Arthrobacter globiformis: one gene and its partner. The protein of the gene in region 2 interacts with the protein of the main gene of each other region in a pairwise test. Links are inferred from orthologs where the notes say so. Each region holds a gene or a part of one and is shown on either strand. Other genes may lie near its edges.

Region 1 (9,665 bases), on a different replicon or contig from region 2:
AGCCGTCGGAGATGGCCTGCGTCAGCTCGTAAGCGAACGTGGGAACGTGGTCCTCGATGTCGAAAAGGGAGTAGGTGTTGCGGTCCACCTCGGACTGCGGGGTGGCAGTCAGACCCACCAGATACGCATCAAAGTACTCAAAGATGGCCCGGTACTTCTGGTACACGGAGCGGTGGGCCTCATCGATGATGATCAGGTCGTAGTGGCCGATCCCAAACCGTTGCTTCAGGACTGTGCCGTCGTCCGTCCGCTCGTTGATGAGGTTCATCATCGTTGGATAGGTGGCGATGTGGACGCGGCTGTCCGCTTGCACATCGCGGCCCAGCACCACAGGGGACGATCCGGGGAGATTGGTTTTAAAGGCACGGGCGGCCTGGTCCACCAGGGCGACGCGGTCAGCCAGGAACAGGACGCGTTTGACCCAGTTCGCCTGCATCAGCAGGCTGGAGAGCGCGACGACGGTGCGCGTCTTGCCCGAGCCGGTCGCCATCACGAGCAGCGCCTTGCGTTCCTTGTCCCTTTCCAGGGCGTCAGTCACGGCCCGGATAGCCGACTGCTGGTAGCTGCGGCCCGCGATCTGAGTATTGATGGCCGCCGTGGCGAGTGGCTTACGGGTGGTTCGGCGATCTACCATCAGCTGGAGCTGGTCCCGCGTGTGGAAGCCCTGGACCGGCCGCGGAGGATAGCCAGAGGCATCGTCCCAGATCCAGTGCTCGTAACCGTTGCTGTAGTAAATAACCGGGCGCTGGCCCTTCTCCGTTTCCAGCGCGTCGGCGTAGAGCTTGGCCTGCTGCTGCCCCTCGTAGGGGGACTTAGCGGACCGCTTGGCCTCGACGACAGCGAGCGGCTTGCCGTCTGATCCCCACAGAACGTAATCCACGAACCCTGTTCCGGTGGTGGGGCCGGCATGAGTGGGCATGTGGTGAACTTCGAATTCTCGGTCCTCGACCTTGTCCAGTGCCCAGCCTGCCTCGCCCAGATACAGGTCGATGTAGACCCGGGTTTCTGCTTCGGAGTAGTCGTGACTGTCCGGGAGCTTCTTGTTCTCTTCCTTCGCCCGGGCGATCTCCGCACGCAGCGCCCTGAGCTGGGACTGCAGTTGCTCGTTGTCCTGCTTCTGGGCGGTCAGCGCCGCGTCCTTGACCGCCAGTTCTTCTGCGAGTTTCGCCGTCTGGTCCGCAGTACGCGGCTTCACCGAGGGGGCCGGAACGCCTGCTCTTGGCTGCGGGCTGAGAAATTCACCCTTAAAGACGGCTGCGGCGTCCGGGCGGTTGGCGGGATCGCGGGTGTAGCGAAGCGCCAGCCACATGCAGACATGGAAGAGCTCCCGAACAGTCTGCTCAGAATGCTGGACCGTGATGGCAACGTTGGTGTGGATCGCGCTGTTCGCTACTCTGCGGATCAGGTGAAACTTGCTCACGATCGTCTCGCCCGCGAGCCGCTTGAACGTCGGTTCCGACATCAGGGCGTTGAGGTCGCTCTTGTACGGCAACGCAAGCGAAGCGTCGGCGTCGTACATCCAGGCCAGCAGCGTTTCGATAGTCCGCCGGGCGTAGAGCAGCGAAGACCGCGGGTCCTTCCGAGCGTACAGCTCGGCCAGCCGTGCCTCTTTGGCAATTACCGGCCACTCCGTCTGCAGTACAGCGAAATTGCTGTTCACGTCCCCCAATGCCGCTCCCCTTGTTGATCCTCTACGTGGAGCCTAGTTGATGTCCCTCGCAGTCTGCCGGGCAACATCAATTTCGGTTCAGGCCGCCGCTAGCACCAAATGGGGCGCGGAGTGGGCGGTGCTTACTCGAAGAAGTCCTCGTCGAGCTCGACAATGTCATAGCTCTGCTTCACCTGGACTCCTACCCGGTACTTGATCATCAGCCCCACAAGCCGCACACCGTCGATCAGGATGACCCTCGAGGGAACAGCCTTCCCGTAGTCTCGCGCGCCGGAGCTGAAAGCGCTAGTCGTGATGAAAACGCCGCGAGACGCGCCGACGCCGTGTAGCGCGCCGACGAAGGCCTGAATAGCCTCACGACCAACGGTGTTGCCGTCGGCGTATCGCTTGGCCTGGACGTAGATGCGGTCCAGCCCCAACGCGTCCTGGTCGATTACTCCGTCCACACCACCGTCGTTACTGCCGCCAATGCGCTTTCCACGCTGCTCGGCTCCGCCATAGCCCATCTTGAGGAGTAGATCGACAACCGCTTGCTCGAAGAAATCGGGGTGACTCTCCCGGAGACGCGTGAGGAGGGCATCGCCGACGTCTGTGTGGATCCGGTTGATGCCCAATTCGATTTGCTCAATCGGGTCAATATCCTCTGCGAGTGTTTCGTCAACTGCAGAGGGCTGCGGTTTGCGGGATTCAGAGTGCGGCCAGAAGGGTGCGAAAACCGTCCGTGCCGTGGAGAAGTCGCTGATCCCATTCGGGTGCTTGGAGAACCATTCCTGCCCGGCCGCTCAATCCATCCGGCTTTGAGGAGATTGCTGATGGCCCAGCCGAGCCGCTGCTCAGACCGGAGGCCACCTGTATTGAGGGTTTCCGCGCGGGCAACTTCTGACAGCCCGGCAGAGTCAATGGCGCGGCTGACGATGTCGCGGCGGTGCAGCGTTTCGCCGGCAGACAGCACCCGGAGAACGTGGGCCACAAAGACTGGCCAAATCGGCACCTCGGATTCTGCGACGGAAGACGCGACCTCGATCAACGGAGTTCTCCCTTGAACGCGCGGTGCTGGAGGGACGCGCAAAGGGCGTCCAGTTGGGCCAGCTGAACTCGATAGCGGTCCTTCAATCCATCTACAGCCGACACCCGGGTAGCGTACTCATTCTGGTCGGCAAGGGGAGGGGCCAATACCTTGATGGTTTTGAGCTTTGAGACGTTGATTCCTGCCATGATCGCACCCCCACTAATCAGGGACACTTGATGGGAAACGTCCCGACTTGAATGAAGCTGATCAGAAATAAAGCGCACGTTGGCAATATTTTGATCTAGCCTGAGTCGGAGAAGATCAGAATGCATTATGCCGCGAGGGAAATTTTCCGGGTATACGGAACAATTTCCTACGGTTCCCTTACGGGTCATCACGATGTCACCAGGGAGTACCGAATACGAATCGAGGCGTTCCGCTGTTGCTGGCTCCAAAAATTCGTGCGTGGGCAATTTGAAGGACTTGTTGACGTTTTTGATCCCCCATAGTGGCACTCCGGTGGACCTAAATTCGTCCTTGTTGAGTTGCGTTCCAAAGGGTCCACACCGAATGTCGTCCGGTGCGGCGCAAAGGTCCACAAGCTGTCTCTTCGGAAACTGATGTGGATTTCGAGCAGGGTCACCGAACATGGAGTAGAAGATGGATTGCGCTAGGACGTCGAGGCGGCCGATAGCCCGGAGGCGTTTGGTACGGAGCTCGTCGGCCTTGTCCAGGATGGCCGCGATCCTCCGCTGCTCGCCAAGGGGCGGGAGATACACCTGGGCCTGTTTGACGTAATCAACAGGAACGCGCCGTTGGCCACCGCTTCCAGTCATTCGCATTTCGCCCGCTGCGCGGAACTTGGGAGAACGGAGGAAATGCAACAGGAATCGACTCTCAGCGAGCTCTGGACGGGGCCGGATTACGTGAAATTCCGTGGACCCAAACCCGAGCCTGTGGCTGAGCCTGGCTTGGCCGATCTTCCCGTTTTCAAAACACGGCGTGATCTTGGCGAGCAGCAAGTCACCGTTCTGGAAAGCCGTATAGCCCTTTGCAACCTCACCGTAGGGCAGGGCGTCTTCTGTTTCGGTGGCAGCTCGGTCAGCGGACAGGCCGGCCATGCCGACAAACGATACAAATGTTGAAGGATCGATTTTCTCAGACAAGCGCGGGTTCACGTGTGCGACATCCTCCAGACGGACCGTCCGTGTCTTGGTCAGCTCAACCACCGATAAGGTCCTTCAGCTCGGCCATTCCCAGAGTGATTTCCCGCTCCAGCTTCTCCAGGTCAGCAATGATGTCGGCCGGCTGCTCGTGGTCGATATCTTCGTGCTCAACCTCTTTGTACCTGTTGAGGGAAAGGTCGTAGCCGTTTTCGGCGATTTCGGACTTGGGAACGAGGAAGGATTGGTTGGTGCGTGCGCGGTCGCCTTCCGTCGTCGTCCGCTGCTGCCAGCGTGCCATGACGTCGTCGAGGTCGGAGGTTTCCAGCGGGGTGCGTTTGTCATCGAGGCTGAAGCCGTCCGAAGTTACGTCGTAGAACCAGACGTTGTCGGTGCCGCCGGAGTTGGTCTTGGTGAAGAACAGGATCGCGGTGGAGACGCCGGCGTAGGGTCTGAAGACACCGGATGGGAGTTTGACCACGCCGTCGAGTTTGTGGTCCTCAACCAGCATTCTCCGAAGCGCCTTGTGCGCGGTGGATGAGCCGAACATCACGCCGTCGGGCACGATCACCGCGGCACGCCCGCCAGGCTTGAGTAACCTCAGGAACAGGGCCAGAAAGAGTAACTCGGTCTTTTTGGTCTTGACTAGGGAGAGCAGATCTTTGGCGACGTTCTCGTAGTCCAAGCTGCCCGCAAACGGCGGGTTGGCCAGGATGACGTCGTATTTTTCTTCCTCGGAGCGGTGGAGGTCCGCCAGAGAATCACGGTAGGCGATGTCCGGATCTTCGACGCCGTGCAGGAGCATGTTCATGGATCCGATGCGCAGCATGGTGCTGTCAAAGTCGTAGCCGTGGAACTGGCTGTGGTGGAAGAACCGGCTCTGCTCCGGAGTGGTCAGCAGGTTCGGGTTCTGCCGACGGAGATATTCACCGGCCTGGACCAGGAACCCGGCGGTGCCGGCGGCCGGGTCGCAGATGGCCTCAAGCGGCTGAGGCGCTGTCATTTTCACCATTAGGTCGATGATGTGTCGGGGCGTGCGAAACTGGCCATTGGTACCGGCCGAGGCGATCTTGCCCAGCATGTACTCGTAAAGGTCACCCTTAGTGTCGCGCTCATCCATCGGGATCTCATCGATAATGTCGACCACTTTCTCCAGCAGCCCGGCGTTAGGGATGGTGAAGCGGGCGTCCTTCATGTGCTGGGCATACGAGGACTCATCACCGTTGGCCAGTTGGACCAGCCCCGTGCGCAGGAACGGGAAGATGTGCTCCGCGAAGACGGTGTACATCTCGTCCCGGGAGAAGTTCTTGAACTTGCTCCAGCGGAAGTCCTGGTAGGAGCGGCCTTTGTCATCCAGGCCCGTGGGGAAGACGGGGTTTTCGACCGGCTTACCAGTGCGGTTGGCCTTGTTCTCGGCTCGGGTCTGGTTCTCGTCGAGACGCTTCAGGAAGAGCAGATACGTGATCTGTTCGATCACTTCCAGGGGGTTGGAGATGCCACCGGTCCAGAACGCGTTCCAGACCTTGTCTACCTGAGATTTGATTTCGCCTGTTATCACCGGCTCATCTTATTTGAGAGTCCGAGTTACCTCGACCGCGGTCAAATGTATGCCAAGGGCCTACGCACAGCGTCCGGTAGCCGGGCGGCCACGGCCATGGTCCCGACAGGTGGGAGTTGACTAAGCGCCCGGGTCAAGGATTGAGACGCTGAGGATCTGTGCTGCCCTGCCTTATTGCTCGTCTAACTCGCGGTTTCCTCAACGGCAGTCTTACCGAACAAAAATTTGTGTACATCAAAACCCGGGTCATGATCCCCGGAGATGAGCCGGTGCTCCCAGAGTAGGACCGCGTCGTCGCCCGGGCACTCCTCTACCGCGTTAGCGGCGAACTTGATCGCCTCGTGATGATTACCGGCTGCTTCGAGCTGATCGGCCGCCTCAATCTGTATCAACGCATCGATGGCCGGAGGCAGCGGGGCCTCCTTTCCCCTGACGCGGGAAGCGCGGCGAGAATCCGCCAAATCTGCCCACTGTTCTGGTGTCCATGCAGGAGGCCGGTGATTCGAAAGTAGCCCAGTGGTATAGGCGATAGCCGAGGGTTTATCCAGTACTAGGGCGTATTTCTTCAGGAAGCCTTCTGCCGTTGATCCTTGGTCCTTCGGATCGCTAATTTGGTGCCAAAGTACGTGGATGGCAATGAGCGCGGTCTTTTCGTCGCCTTCAGGAAGGCAAGGAACCAGTTTTTCGATTTTTTCTACAACTTGAGTCAGATCGAATCCTTGGTTGTGTCCCGCACGCCAGTCGATGATGGCCTCTGCCACTGCGCAAAATCTCTTAAGAGCTGATTTGCTATCGAGGTGCTCGTGCTGCCAAATCCAATACTGGGGTGCAAGTTGCATCTGGATCACCCCCGGGAGGGAATCGCGGTAATCCCAAGGTTCGGGCGCCTCGGGTGGAATAGCCTCGACGTATCGCTTGAGCACATGTCGAAGCAGTCGCCAGAGTCCGGCCAATGTGAGAACTCTCTGGAAGCTTGGTTCGAAAGTGGTTTCCGCTCCATCTGTGTGTACCCAGGCTTCATGGCTTAGGTTCTCCAGGACGTGGCTTCTTCTTGAACGAATGTCGTACGCGATACTCAGCATGCGTTCAAGTTCGGCAGACCTCGGTGGCCTAATGGTTCCTTTGGCCTCTGTGCGGTAGAAGTCGGGGGAGACTTTAGCAAGTGTTGACGCAATGAAACGACGCTTCAAACCGGCGCGATCGGCTTCCAATACTGCGCTGCGGACTCTTGTTGCTTGTTCTTCGTCTAGATCGCAGAGTGCCGCGTCGATGATTTTGCGCTTGGAGGAGTCATACCGGTCCCACGTAGTCGGCATTGTCAACGAATCCTCGGAAAGAGATTCGAGCGCTGCAACGAGGTCCGTGTATGCACCTGTCGGGTCATCCGCCGCCCTCCGTGTTGCATCAACTGAGTTACGGATAACCCGCATCGCTCGCGCAAAATCAACACGTGGGAGTTGCAACAGGGCGTCCATGAAGCTCTTCAACTCATCCAATGCTCCAGAATTGATCAATTGCCCAGATGCAAAGAGCTGCGGAAACAAGCTAGGTGCTCCCTGAGGGCGCACTGGCCGCCCCTCGGGCAGGACCAAGCGTCGCATTTGATCATAATCACGCATGAACGTTCGATTGAGCGAAAAACTCATCACATACGCAATGTCGTCAAGAAGTTCGTTGCCCCCAGTAGCGATCAACACTTCTTCTGTGCCATCCCAGCCTTGGGCCTCAAGACGGTCAATTGCCTCTAGCGTGGCCGTAGGCATGCCGGCGATTTCCGTAGAAAACAGGACGGTCCCCACGGGCAAGCCAATCGGAGACCCGAACGGAAACGACACGTTCGTGTAAAAAGTTCTCCTGTGCAGATGCTCTCTGAGAGGAATGTCTGGGCGAAAGTACCGGCCAGCCGCGATTTGTAGCATGAGTTGTCCGCGATAATGCTCAGATTTTTTCTTACCCATCATCTTCGTGCCCCGCTCTCAGTACCTCTGTTCGGGAAAGTTGGCTGAGGGCTCTGGTCAACGATGAGACGCTGACGCTGAGGATCTGGGCTGTTTCGTTCAGTGTCTTCCCTTGGTTACGCAGCTGCTGAGCAGCCTCTGTTTTTGAAGGGGTCATGGTTCGTGGGCGCCCGCCGAGCCGGCCCCGGGCTTTTGCCGCTGCCAGGCCGGCTTTCGTTCGTTCAGAAAGCCGGGAGCGTTCGTATTCGGCGAGTGACGCGAACATGTCGAAAATGAGCTTGCCGTGGGCGCTGGTGGTATCCAGCCACGGTTCCGCGAGGGAACGGAACCCTATCCCCCGATGGCCGAGCACCGTCACGATGTCCGCCAGATCCGCGGTGCTGCGACCCAACCTAGTCAGGTCTGCCACGATCAACACGTTGCCTGATTGCAGATAGTCCAGACATTCTTTCCAGCGCGCCCTCGCCTGGGTCGCGCCCGAAGCATACTCCTGGAACACGCGCACTGCCCCTGCCCCAACTAGAGCATCCACTTGGGAATCCAAAGACTGCCCCCGAGTACTGACCCTCGCGTACCCGATCAGGTTGCCAGACACGTCAATAATCCTCCACTACAGGTTTTGACCAGCTTTCATTTCGGAAACCGGTTTTGACCAACAGTAGGAGGGCTTTTCCGCCTTTTTCGGGAGCCATGCCGGAGTGAGGTCAGAAACGGTCGTTTCTGACATGCATCCAGCCAACGAGCGACTAAGAAGTCCAACCGGCGTACTGCGAAGCGAAGTATGCCGCTGACATTCCCTAAGCCGAGCTCTCTGTCTCGCAACTAATGGTGAGCATCGATGGCGAATTCCAGTGGTGCCTGCAACACCGGATTTAGTTGACTGGGTTCGAGACTAGCTCAGCGAGGACTTCTGCGGGCGTTCGGTAGCCGTGTCGTTTGCGTGGCCGGCGGTTGAGTTCAGCGGCGACGTTTTCGAGGATTCCGGGCCCGTGGAATGACAGGTCGGTGCTTTTCGGGAAGTACTCGCGGAGGAGCCCGTTGGTGTTTTCGTTGCTGCCGCGCTGCCAGGGTGAATGCGGGTCGCAGAAGTAGATCGGCATACCGGTCGCCATCGTGATTTCTTGATGCCGGGACATCTCCGCTCCTTGATCCCAGGTCGTCGATCGGCGCAACTGCTCGGGGAGGGTATTCATCGCGGTGATCATGGCGTCGGCGACGGTGCGGGCAGTATGGTCCTCGGGCAGATGCAGCAACATCACGTATCCCGTAGTGCGTTCGACGAGGGTCCCGATCGCGGACTTCGATGCCGTCGAACCGATGATTAAGTCCCCTTCCCAGTGGCCGGGAACGGCGCGGTCCTCGACCTCTGCCGGCCGGTCAGAGATCATCACCATCTCCTGGAACCGCTGCGGGCGAGGACCCTCCGGCCTTTGCGGGCGCCGACGCACCCGCCCGGACCGCAGCGCCGTCGCAACTTCCAGGCGCAAGGATCCGCGGCCCTGGACGAAGAGGGCCTGATAAATCGTTTCGTGTGACACCTGCATCTCCGGATTCTCCGGATGCTCCACCTTCAGTCGGCCAGCGACCTGTTCCGGGCTGAACCGGTCGGTGAGCATCGTGGTGACCTGTTCCCGTAACGCTAACCCGTCCAGCTTCCGCGGCTTCGGCCTGCGGGCACGAGCCCACGTCTGCTCCTGCGCGAGCGATGGCGAATACCGGTCACTGACGCGGTTCCTCGCGATCTCCCGGCTGATCGTCGACGGAGCCCGGCCCAGGAAGCCGGCGATACGCCGCACTCCATGACCCTGGGCAAGCTGAAACCCGATCTCTTCCCGCTCACGCAACGACAAAAGCCCTGCACGGGGCACACTCAAATCCTGAACCGGTGATGGCAACACCTTCTGATGGTCGCTCAACCACCGGTACGCAGTCGGACGCGACACCCCCGCGGCCCGCGCCGCTACGGCTACCGACAGCCCGGCATCCAGCCCTTCCCAGAACGCTAAACGAACACTCAACGGCGACCACGGCCTGCCCATCGACGACACCCCACACAATTCAGGGTGTTGCACTCACCACCTGAACTCGCCGATATTGAAGAACGTAGTTACGACACACAGATGTAAGAGCCCGCCGTTCCCCCCAATCGGCGGGCCTTCTCCACGGTCAGCCCACCAGGGAAGCGCGGAATTTGGTGCCGCTCCCAGGGGCGATTACGGCTTTCCTTCGGGTGTAGGGCCGGTGCCCCTGCGAAGCCAAGTCATGGCCTTCCTTGACGAGGTGAAGTAGCTGACCGGGCAGGGCAGCG
Region 2 (9,496 bases):
GGTCGTTCACGCCGGCAGCCAGCAGGTCGACGTATTCGCCGGTTGCTGCGTTCAGGCCGTGGCCTGCGGGCAGTCCGCGGACCTTGTCGACCACAACGCCGGGCTCGAGGCCGGCGTTGAAGGCGATCTGCTTCAGCGGGGCGTCGATGGCAACGCGGACGATGTTCGCACCGGTTGCTTCGTCGCCGGTCAGGTTCAGGTTGGCGAATGCCTTGGCGCCGGCCTGGATCAGGGCCACGCCACCACCGGCAACGATGCCCTCTTCGACGGCAGCCTTTGCGTTGCGGACAGCGTCCTCAATGCGGTGCTTGCGCTCCTTGAGCTCAACTTCCGTGGCGGCACCGGCCTTGATGACTGCAACGCCGCCGGCCAGCTTGGCCAGGCGCTCCTGCAGCTTCTCGCGGTCGTAGTCGGAGTCGGAGTTTTCGATCTCGGCGCGGATCTGGGAAACGCGTCCGGCGATCTGGTCGGCGTCGCCTGCACCTTCGACGATGGTGGTCTCGTCCTTGGTCACGACAACCTTGCGTGCCTTGCCCAGGAGCTCGAGGCCGGCGGTCTCAAGCTTGAGGCCCACTTCCTCGGCGATGACCTGGCCGCCGGTGAGGATGGCGATGTCAGCAAGCTGTGCCTTGCGGCGGTCACCGAAGCCCGGAGCCTTGACGGCGACGGACTTGAACGTGCCGCGGATCTTGTTGACGATCAGGGTGGCCAGGGCCTCGCCCTCGATGTCTTCGGCGATGATCAGCAGCGGCTTGTTGGACTGCATGACCTTCTCGAGGACAGCAACCAGTTCCTTGACGTTGGAGATCTTGGAGTTGACGATCAGGATGTACGGGTCTTCGAGGACCGTTTCCTGGCGCTCGGTGTCCGTGACGAAGTACGCGGAGATGTAGCCCTTGTCGAAGCGCATGCCTTCGGTGAGCTCCAGCTCGAGGCCGAAGGTGTTGGACTCCTCGACCGTGATGACGCCTTCCTTGCCCACCTTGTCCAGGGCTTCGGCGATCAGGGCGCCGATTTCGTCGTCACCGGCGGAGATGGAAGCCGTGGCTGCGATCTCTTCCTTGGTTTCGATTTCCTTGGCGGAGTTCAGCAGTTCAGCGGTGACGGCCTCAACGGCCTTCTCGATGCCGCGCTTGAGGGACAGCGGGTCAGCGCCGGCCGCGACGTTGCGCAGGCCTTCCTTGACCAGTGCCTGGGCCAGGACGGTGGCCGTGGTGGTGCCGTCACCAGCGACGTCATCCGTCTTCTTGGCAACTTCCTTGACCAGCTCGGCGCCGATCTTCTCGTAGGGATCGTCCAGTTCGATCTCCTTGGCGATGGAAACACCATCGTTGGTGATCGTGGGAGCGCCCCACTTCTTTTCGAGGACGACGTTGCGGCCACGCGGGCCGAGGGTGACCTTGACGGCGTCGGCGAGGATGTTCAGGCCCCCGCTCAAGACCGCGGCGTGCCTCTTCATCAAATGCAATGATCTTGGCCATAACGGCAATAGTCCTTTCGGGACAGTCGTTAAGAAGGAACCTCGCTGCGGTGCCCGCGACGGACGATCCTTTCTGCAGGCCTCTGTACGCCCGACAGTCCGGATCTCACCCCAACCAGGTGTTTCTTTCGCTCCTTGCGCCGCCGCCGGGGAGGTTGCCGGCTTGAACCGGACGACCCTTTAGCAGTCGGCACGCTGGAGTGCTAATCAATAATTAGCACTCCCCCGGGGAGAGTGCAAGCAGATGCGCCTGTTAATCCCGCGAACGTGCGGAGTATTCGCTGCCAGCGATCAGCCGGCGGACCTGCCCGCTGCCTCGCTGCCCGTGAGCTTGGCCCTGTTGTCTGCTCCGTAGGTGAACACCATGAACTTGGCGGCGGTGACGTCTCCGTTGGCATCGAAGCGGACAGGTCCTGACTCGCCGTCGTAGTCAATGGCCTTTCCGTCCCGGATGGCGGCAAGGCAGTCCTTGTACGTCGAGCAGACGGCCCGCGGGCCGGACGGCGAGGCGGACGCCCGGCTGCCGGAAGTGCCGCCGGAGACGGGGATGAGCGTACCGGCGATGGAGGCACCGGCGTCGTCCTCTGCCTCAGCGGCGGCCAAGGCCGCGAGGTTCACGGCGTCATAGGTCTCGGCGGCGAACGTCATATCCTTGAGTCCCGCATCGATGGCCACGAGTTCAGCCTGGAAGTGCGCCGACGGGAAGACCCCGGGCACCAGGGCACGCGTCCCCTCCAGCGACTTCGATCCGAGGGCGGACCCGTACTGCCTGAAGCCGCCGTCGCCGAGGATGAGTTTGTTGCCCGGCAGGCCGGCGTTGGTGAGCTCGGCGAGGGCGCCCTGCGAACCGTCCCGGGCAATGACGACGACGGCGTCCGGCGCGGCGTCACGGGCGGCGGCCGCGGACTTCTGTGCCTCGCCCGCCTTGAAGCCGGAGACGGTGACGGGGTCCCAGCCCGCCGGCCCGGGCCGAAGCGGACACTGCCGCAGACACGGCCTGGCCGTAGCTGCTGTCCTCGTAGACCACCGCGAGGCTCTTGGCTCCTGCGTCCTTGGCGAGTTTCACCAGCACGGGAGCCTGTGCGATGTCAGCCGCTGCCGTGCGGAAGTAGTAGCCGCCGCTCTTGTAGCTGCTGAGTTCGGGTGCCGTGTTGGCGGGGGAGATGAGCGTGATCCCGGCTTTGGACAGCACGTCGATGGCGGCCGGCGCCCGGCTGGAATCCGTGGGACCGATCACGACGTCTGCCTTGGCGTCGGCGAGTTTCCGGGCCTGCGCGGCCGTGTCGGCGCCGGTGGTTTCGGGCAGTAGTTCCACGGGCCGTCCCTTGTGCCCGCCCGCCGCGTTGATTTGCTGGACGGCGAGCTTGGCCGCGGCCAGTTGGGCGGCGTTCAGGAAGGCCTGGGGTCCGGTGTTGTCGAGGATCAGTCCGATCCGCAGGGTCCCGTCGCCGCTGGCTTCAACCCGAGCCGTCCGGGCGTTGTCCCCGGATCCGGAGCAGGCAGCCAGCGTCATCGCGACGGCGGCGCCCCAGACAGCGGAACCCAGGAGACCTGTGCGTAGTGCCACTAGACGGGCCGGACCTTTTCTGCCTGCGGACCCTTTTCGCCTTCGCCCACTTCAAGCTCCACGCGCTGGCCCTCATCCAGCGCCCGGTACCCGTCGATCTGGATGGCCGACCAGTGCACAAAGACGTCGTCGCCCGAATCGTCAACGGTGATGAAGCCGTAGCCCTTTTCCGCGTTGAACCACTTCACGGTTCCCAATGCCATGATCCCCACACTTTCAGGTTGCTTCCGTAAGGCCCACGTCGGTGTGTGCCGTGAATTACGCCTTGAAGCCTGTCATAACTGTATCCAGTCAGGCCCTCGCAGGCGCAGGCCAGCGGCCGGCCGCGGAGGCAATAGTTATTCAGGCGTAACCGGACTAGCTACTCGTAGCCGGGGCCCAGGACCACCACAACGGGCGTCGGGAAGTCCGCGCTCTCTACCAGAGTGGGGATGTTCAGCAATGCACTGAGCGCCTCGGCGTTGGCCCTGTGGGCAGCGTCCGAGTAGAAGATCACCGACTGTTGCTGGGGAGCACCCTGCCAGTTGGCCACTTCACCGAGCACCCAGCCGTCGGACTTGACCGTGGCACCTACACGTCCGGCCAGTCCGGAAGTCAGCGTGCCATTGAAAATGGCGACCGGCTGCGACTTGTCCACCGCCGCAGGGGCAATGGTTTCCGAGGTGGCGGGCTCCAGCGCGGAGGGCGACGCCGGGTCGGAGGCGGACGCCGAGGCCGAGGCGGTGGCGCTGGGTGCCGCACTTTCCGAAGGCCTCGCCGTGGGGCTGGCCGACGCCGTGGAAGTGGAAGTGCCGGCCGCCGCGGCGGGCTGCGGCGCGGTGGCGGTCTGGAAACCCAGCTGCGGCAGCAGGAGGAAAGCAACCAGGCCTACGGCGAGCGCCCCGATTCCCACGGAAAGGATCGGCCACAACTTCGGGCGCGACGGCGCGGAGACAACGCGGTGTACGCCCTGCCGGGAGGAGACCTCAGGCACCCTGTCGAATTCGTCCCGAGCAAAATTAGTCATGGTAAACAGGCGTCCTTGTTGGTTTTCGCCGGCAGTCCGGCACTAGCAGTTACGCGTCAGATCCAAGGCGGCGGGCAGTGCGGGCGCGCTGACGTGACGTACGTAGTCTACGCAATCTCTTTACGAGCATGGGGTCGTGGGCCAGCGCGTGCTCTGTATCAATGAGGGCATTAAGGATCTGGTAGTAGTGCGTCGCGGACAGGTCAAAGAGCTCGCGGATGGCCTGTTCCTTGGCGCCGGCGTACTTCCACCATTGCCGTTCCAGGGCAAGAATCTGCTGCTCCCGCTCACTCAGTGGCGAGTCCCGTGGCGTGAAGCCGTCCAGCAGCGAGCCGCTCCGCAGCCCGTGCTCCTGCAATGAATTCTGCCCTGAATCCCGCTCCGCGAGGTGGTCCTGCAACGGCTCGGCCACTGCGCTCTCCTTAGCTGAATCCGGTCAAAGTACCTCCCCTATGTTACGGAGGAATAACAGCCTTGTCATTTGCGGCGCGGCGGCACCGGCCGCGGTTCCACCGACGGTTGCTGCGGGCTCGGGCCAGCCGTGCGGGAGAATGGACACCGTGACGCAACCTGAACCGCTCTTCGACCTCGAGCCCACAATGGCGGCTGGCCCGGACTTCGCGGAGCTGGCCGGACTGCCCCTCGGCGAGCTGATGGCACCCGACTGGGCGGACGCGCTGGCGGGAGTGGAGGCCGAATTGCGGTCCGTGCTGTCCTTCCTCGCCGGCGAGGAGGCGGCCGGGCAGCGTGTGCTGCCGTCGGCGTCGAACGTCCTCCGGGCTTTCCGGCAGCCCTTGAACGGCGTGCGGGTCCTGATCGTCGGCCAGGATCCCTACCCCACCCCCGGGCACGCTGTGGGGCTCGCCTTTTCCGTGGACGCCGGCACCCGTCCCATCCCGCGCAGCCTGGCCAACATCTACAAGGAGCTCGAAACGGATCTGGGCCTGCCGCCGCGGATCCACGGTGATCTCGGCGCCTGGGCAGACCAGGGTGTCCTGCTGCTCAACCGGGTGCTGAGCGTGCGTGAGGGCGCTGCCGGGTCCCACCGCGGCAAGGGCTGGGAACCGATCACGACGGCGGCTGTTGCCGCCGTCGTCGGCCGCCGCACAGCGGACGGAACCACGGCGCCGCTCGTCGCCGTGCTCTGGGGAAAGGATGCCGAGAGCGTCCGCCCCCTGCTGGGCAGCACGCCCGTGGTGGCCAGCGCCCACCCCAGCCCGCTCTCCGCCTCGCGGGGGTTCTTCGGCTCCCGGCCGTTCAGCCACGCCAACGACCTGCTGATAGAGCAGGGCGCCGGGCCGGTGGACTGGGAACTCCCGGCGGTCCCGCCAAGGTACTTAGGCTAGGCTTACCTGCATGACTTCCCTTCCGGCCACCACCACCGCCACGAAAAAATCCCGCCCGCAGGTCACCCTGACTGTCCTTCGCCGGGAGCAGCTTTCCGCGCACATGGTGCGGATCGTCGCCGGCGGCCCGGGGTTCGCTGACTACGTCAACAACGACTTCGTGGACCGGTACGTCAAGATCGTCTTTCCGCAGCCCGGGGTGGACTACCCCCAGCCCCTGGACCTTTGGGCCATCCGGGAAACCATGCCCCGCGAGCAGTGGCCGCACACCCGGACCTACACGGTCCGCTGGGTGGATACGGCCGCCGGCGAACTGGCCATTGATTTCGTCGTTCACGGCGACGAGGGCCTGGCCGGTCCCTGGGCTGCCGCGGCCCAACCCGGCGACACCCTCATCTTCACGGGTCCCGGAGGCGGCTACAACCCCGATCCCGCCGCGGACTGGTACCTGTTGGCCGGGGACGAGGCCGCACTGCCGGCAGTGGCCGCCGTCATCGAATCCCTTCCCGCACACGCCCGCGGCGTGGCCTTTATCGAGGTGGGTTCGGACGCGGACGTCCAGGAGATTGCTGCCCCTGCCGGACTCGAGCTGGTCTGGCTGCAGCGCGGCGACGTTCCCGCCGGTGAGAGCAGCCAGCTGGTGGAGGCAGTGCGCACCGCCGCCTGGCCCGATGGGCGCGTGAACGTGTTCGCGCACGGAGAGCGAGGCTACATGAAGGGCCTGCGGGAGGTGCTGTTCCGCGAGCGCGGCCTGGACCGCAGCCAGGTTTCGCTGTCCGGCTACTGGGCCAAGGGCCGGGTCGAGGACGTATTCCAGGCTGAGAAGAAACTGCCGATAGGCCAGATCTAACGCCGCAGGATCCAGCAGCCCTAGCGGCGGCGGGCGCGCCGCCGCTCGTTACTGGCGAGGCTGCGCGTGAGCGGCCGGGCCAGCGTGTCACCGAGCACAATGCCGCCGGCCACGCCGAACACGATCGCACCGGCGCTGAGCATCCCCCCGGCCCCTAGCAGGATCTCGGACTCCTCGATGGTCAGGACGTACATCGAGCGGAATATAGTGAGGCCGGGCAGGAGAATCAGACCGGCCGGCACGGCGACCACAAGCTGCGGAGCGCCCATCTTCAACGCCACCACGCGGGCCAGCAGGCCGATCACGACGGCGGCGAGCGCCGGCGAGAACCGCGGGCCAACGCCCAGCAGGTCACTGCCGATGAGGACCAGGTGCCCCACTACGCCGACAGCCGCCGTCGGAAGCAGCAGCTTCCAGTCCGTCTGCTCGGTGATGCCGATCGCCACAACGGCGACGGCAACCATGATCACCTGTATCCACAGCGGATACGCGGGCGGGAAGGTCTCCGTGACGTCGATCGGCGCCATGCCGATCCGGTCCCCCACCACGAATGCGACCGCGATCCCGGCGACCACCGCACCGAACGTCAGCAGGGTGGAAAGGAAACGTCCGGCCGCCGTGACGGGAAAGCCATTGATGGCGTCCTGCACCGAGGAGACCAGGCGCCCAGTGGGAAGCAGCAGCAGGATGCCGCCCACCACCACAATGGCGGGCGCCAACCGGAACCCCACGGGACTGCCGAACTTCCACATGAGCAGCGCGATGACCGTAACCACAAAGGAACACGCCGCCGTGATGAAGAAGTCAGGCGTCCGCCAGCGGCCCAGCTTCCTGGCCAGCAGGCTGATCAGGATATTGGAGGCGAAGGCCACCGCGGAGGCGCCGGCGCCGCCGCCGATCACGCCAACGAACACCGCCGAGAAGACGGCGAACGCGACCGTCACCATCCAGCGCGGAAACGGCTTGGGGCTGCGGATGATCTCGTCGAGCCGCCGGATGGCCTCGTCCCGGCCAACCCCTCCGGCGACGATGTCAGTGACCAATTGGTGGACCTTGGCAAGCCCGGCGTAATTGTTCGTCCAGGAGCGGACCACCCGCAGGAGCGAGATGGGCGTCTGGTCCTTGGGGGCGTAGTTGATGCCGACGGACTGGTTGGTGATGTCCACCTCGATGTTCTTCAGCCCCAGGGCTGCGGTGACGGCAATGATGCTCGTCTCCACCTCGAGGGACCCTGCACCGTAGCGGAACATGGATTCGGCGAGATGCAGCGCGAAGTCCATGGTCTTGCGGGCCGACGTGTCGACGCCGCCCACCTGGATCATCGGGTTGGCGTAGGGGCTCCCGGCGAGCCGGTCCACGATGCTCAGCGGCGCCGTCGGCGGACTTTCACTCTGCACCAGCCGGCGGAGCATACGCTTGGCCGCCGCATTCTGGTGCATCTGCGAGGGGGTGAGGGGCTCCGTCTTGGGCAGCCCGTCCGTGGGCGGCCGGTTGGCGCCGCGGGGTTGTTTGGCCATCAGGGCTCCCTCCGTTCAGTGCCTCAGCCGTTCAGGCTCACAGGTTGTGCAGCTGTATGGATCCAGTCTTTCAGGCTTCTGTCGTTAAAGGTCCCGGCTCCTCGGCGCAGTGCCCAGGAAACACGGTCCTCAGTAAAACTGCTGCCCGGTGCGGCGCGTGTACAGCTGCCGTGCGACGCGTTCGCCCGCAACAATCCACGCCTTGTACTTCAACGGGCTGATGACTTGGTCATAGCAGCCGACGAAATCGGTGACCGTCTTGCTGAAGCTGGTCTTGAAAAGCCCGAGCCCGTGGAAGGGATTCGACGTGTCCTTGAGCTTGTCGCTGGGCGGCGTTCCGCAGAAATCGTATTCTGTGCAGCCCAGCTCCTTGAGCTGGTTGATCGCGGTCCACTGCACCAGGTGCGAATCACCGTACTGGTTCCGTTTCTGGAGGGACCCGCCGTCCTTGTACGTGCCCTTGCGGCCGTAGTTGATGACAAACGCGCCCACCGAGGGAACTCCGTTTTCGTACACAAACATGAGCCTGCCCTGGCCGCGCTTGATGAAGTTCGTCCAGAACTGGCGGTAGTACTCGTATTCGCGGACCCGGACCTGCGACTTCGCCTGGACCGTGTCGGTCATCAGGGCGTACATGGACTTGAAGTTTTCCTCGCTGGGGTCCACGTTGTGCACTTCGACGCCCTCACGGATGGCGCGGCGGACGGCGTTGCGTCCCCGCGAGTGGAGGTTGCGGAGCAGCTGGTTCTCTTCGGGGGAAATATCCAGCAGTGCTGTGGAGTCGTTGGGCTGGAGATTGTGCGTCTTGACCAGCCCGGCCCCCTCGATGACCCCGCGGGCGGCGTCGCTGAGGATGATGTCCGGCTCGATCTTGATGGCGAAGACGCCCAGCCGTGCGCGCTTGACGAACTCTGCGTTTGCCGCGGCGATCCCCGGGATGTCCTCGACGCCGGCAACGTCCGGCCCCTTGATGAGGTACCAGAGCTTGCCCAGCACCGGGAAGCTCTTTTCCAGCACGAGGTTGTAGCTCGCGTAGTCGGCTGTTTCGTAGACGAGGTGCAGGGTCTTCCAGCCGAAGTGCTGCTTGACCTCGGCGAAGGCCTCCGACTGCAGCAGGTTTCCGCCGTTCGGATTCGCGGTGACGTGGGAGTCCCAGTTGGCAACCTCTTCGGAGGTGGCAAAGCGGGCAGTGAATTCTCGCAAGTGTGCCGTGTCCAATCTTCGCTTACGTTTCGTGCAGATGCCGGAGAAGCAGCCTCAAGTCTATCCGTCCGGCCTCCCGGACCGCTTGCCGCGGGCACGTGATCCTGGTCAGAGCCTCCTTGACTCTGGCTGCGCCCTTGGCAACTGTAGAGAAATGGAAAGCAGGGAGCGCGTTCCGGCAGCGGGAGCAGGAAGAGGCACCAGCAGCAGGGGTGGCGGGGCGGAGCCCAAGCCGTGGCGCACCGCCGTCGAACTGGCCGCACTCCTGGGGTTCCTGGCCGCCTCCGCGCTGGTGGCCTGGCTGGGTTCGTGGGCGACCATCAGCAACGTCACCGGCTGGTACGCGGCCGCCGACAAGGCGCCGTGGTCTCCGCCCAACTGGCTGTTCGGGCCGGTCTGGACCGTGCTGTACACGGCCATGGCGGTGGCGGCCTGGCTCGTTTGGCGGAACCGGAGCCCGAACCGCCGGATTGCGCTCACGGTCTACGGCGCGCAGCTGGCCCTGAATCTGGCCTGGACGCCCGTGT

What was found.
Region 1: the proteins of QF036_RS05560 (region 2) and QF036_RS24595 interact in binary tests that used the Escherichia coli proteins (3 or more experiments, as listed by UniProt). The link is inferred for Arthrobacter globiformis from one-to-one orthologs.

What each region holds. Positions count from the first base shown.
Region 1 is NZ_JAUSYZ010000002.1:160,158-169,822, reverse strand. Bases 3,150-6,053 are described here. They hold QF036_RS24595 (type I restriction-modification system subunit M), read right to left. Parts: upstream 5,400-6,053; coding sequence 3,900-5,399; downstream 3,150-3,899. Other genes in these bases: QF036_RS24590 (hypothetical protein), read right to left, coding at 5,582-6,053; QF036_RS24600 (restriction endonuclease subunit S), read right to left, coding at 3,150-3,907. In the rest of the region: QF036_RS24615 (DEAD/DEAH box helicase family protein), read right to left, coding at 1-1,660; QF036_RS24610 (restriction endonuclease), read right to left, coding at 1,792-2,283; more of QF036_RS24600, read right to left, coding at 2,693-3,149; more of QF036_RS24590, read right to left, coding at 6,054-7,360; QF036_RS24585 (recombinase family protein), read right to left, coding at 7,350-7,952; QF036_RS24580 (IS30 family transposase), read right to left, coding at 8,230-9,396; QF036_RS25470 (DUF7793 family protein), read right to left, coding at 9,571-9,665. UniProt on the Escherichia coli protein: The subtype gamma methyltransferase (M) subunit of a type I restriction enzyme. The M and S subunits together form a methyltransferase (MTase) that methylates A-2 on the top and A-3 on the bottom strand of the sequence 5'-AACN(6)GTGC-3'.
Region 2 is NZ_JAUSYZ010000001.1:1,208,456-1,217,951, reverse strand. The notes cover bases 3,767-6,501. They hold QF036_RS05560 (uracil-DNA glycosylase), read left to right. Parts: upstream 3,767-4,604; coding sequence 4,605-5,399; downstream 5,400-6,501. Other genes in these bases: QF036_RS05550 (threonine/serine exporter family protein), read right to left, coding at 6,270-6,501; QF036_RS05555 (siderophore-interacting protein), read left to right, coding at 5,410-6,249; QF036_RS05565 (DUF3263 domain-containing protein), read right to left, coding at 4,103-4,465; QF036_RS05570 (LytR C-terminal domain-containing protein), read right to left, coding at 3,767-4,053. In the rest of the region: QF036_RS05585 (hypothetical protein), read right to left, coding at 1,772-2,197; QF036_RS05580 (ABC transporter substrate-binding protein), read right to left, coding at 2,367-3,047; QF036_RS05575 (cold-shock protein), read right to left, coding at 3,047-3,250; more of QF036_RS05570, read right to left, coding at 3,409-3,766; more of QF036_RS05550, read right to left, coding at 6,502-7,766; QF036_RS05545 (lipid II:glycine glycyltransferase FemX), read right to left, coding at 7,896-8,969; QF036_RS05540 (TspO/MBR family protein), read left to right, coding at 9,124-9,496. UniProt on the Escherichia coli protein: Excises uracil residues from the DNA which can arise as a result of misincorporation of dUMP residues by DNA polymerase or due to deamination of cytosine.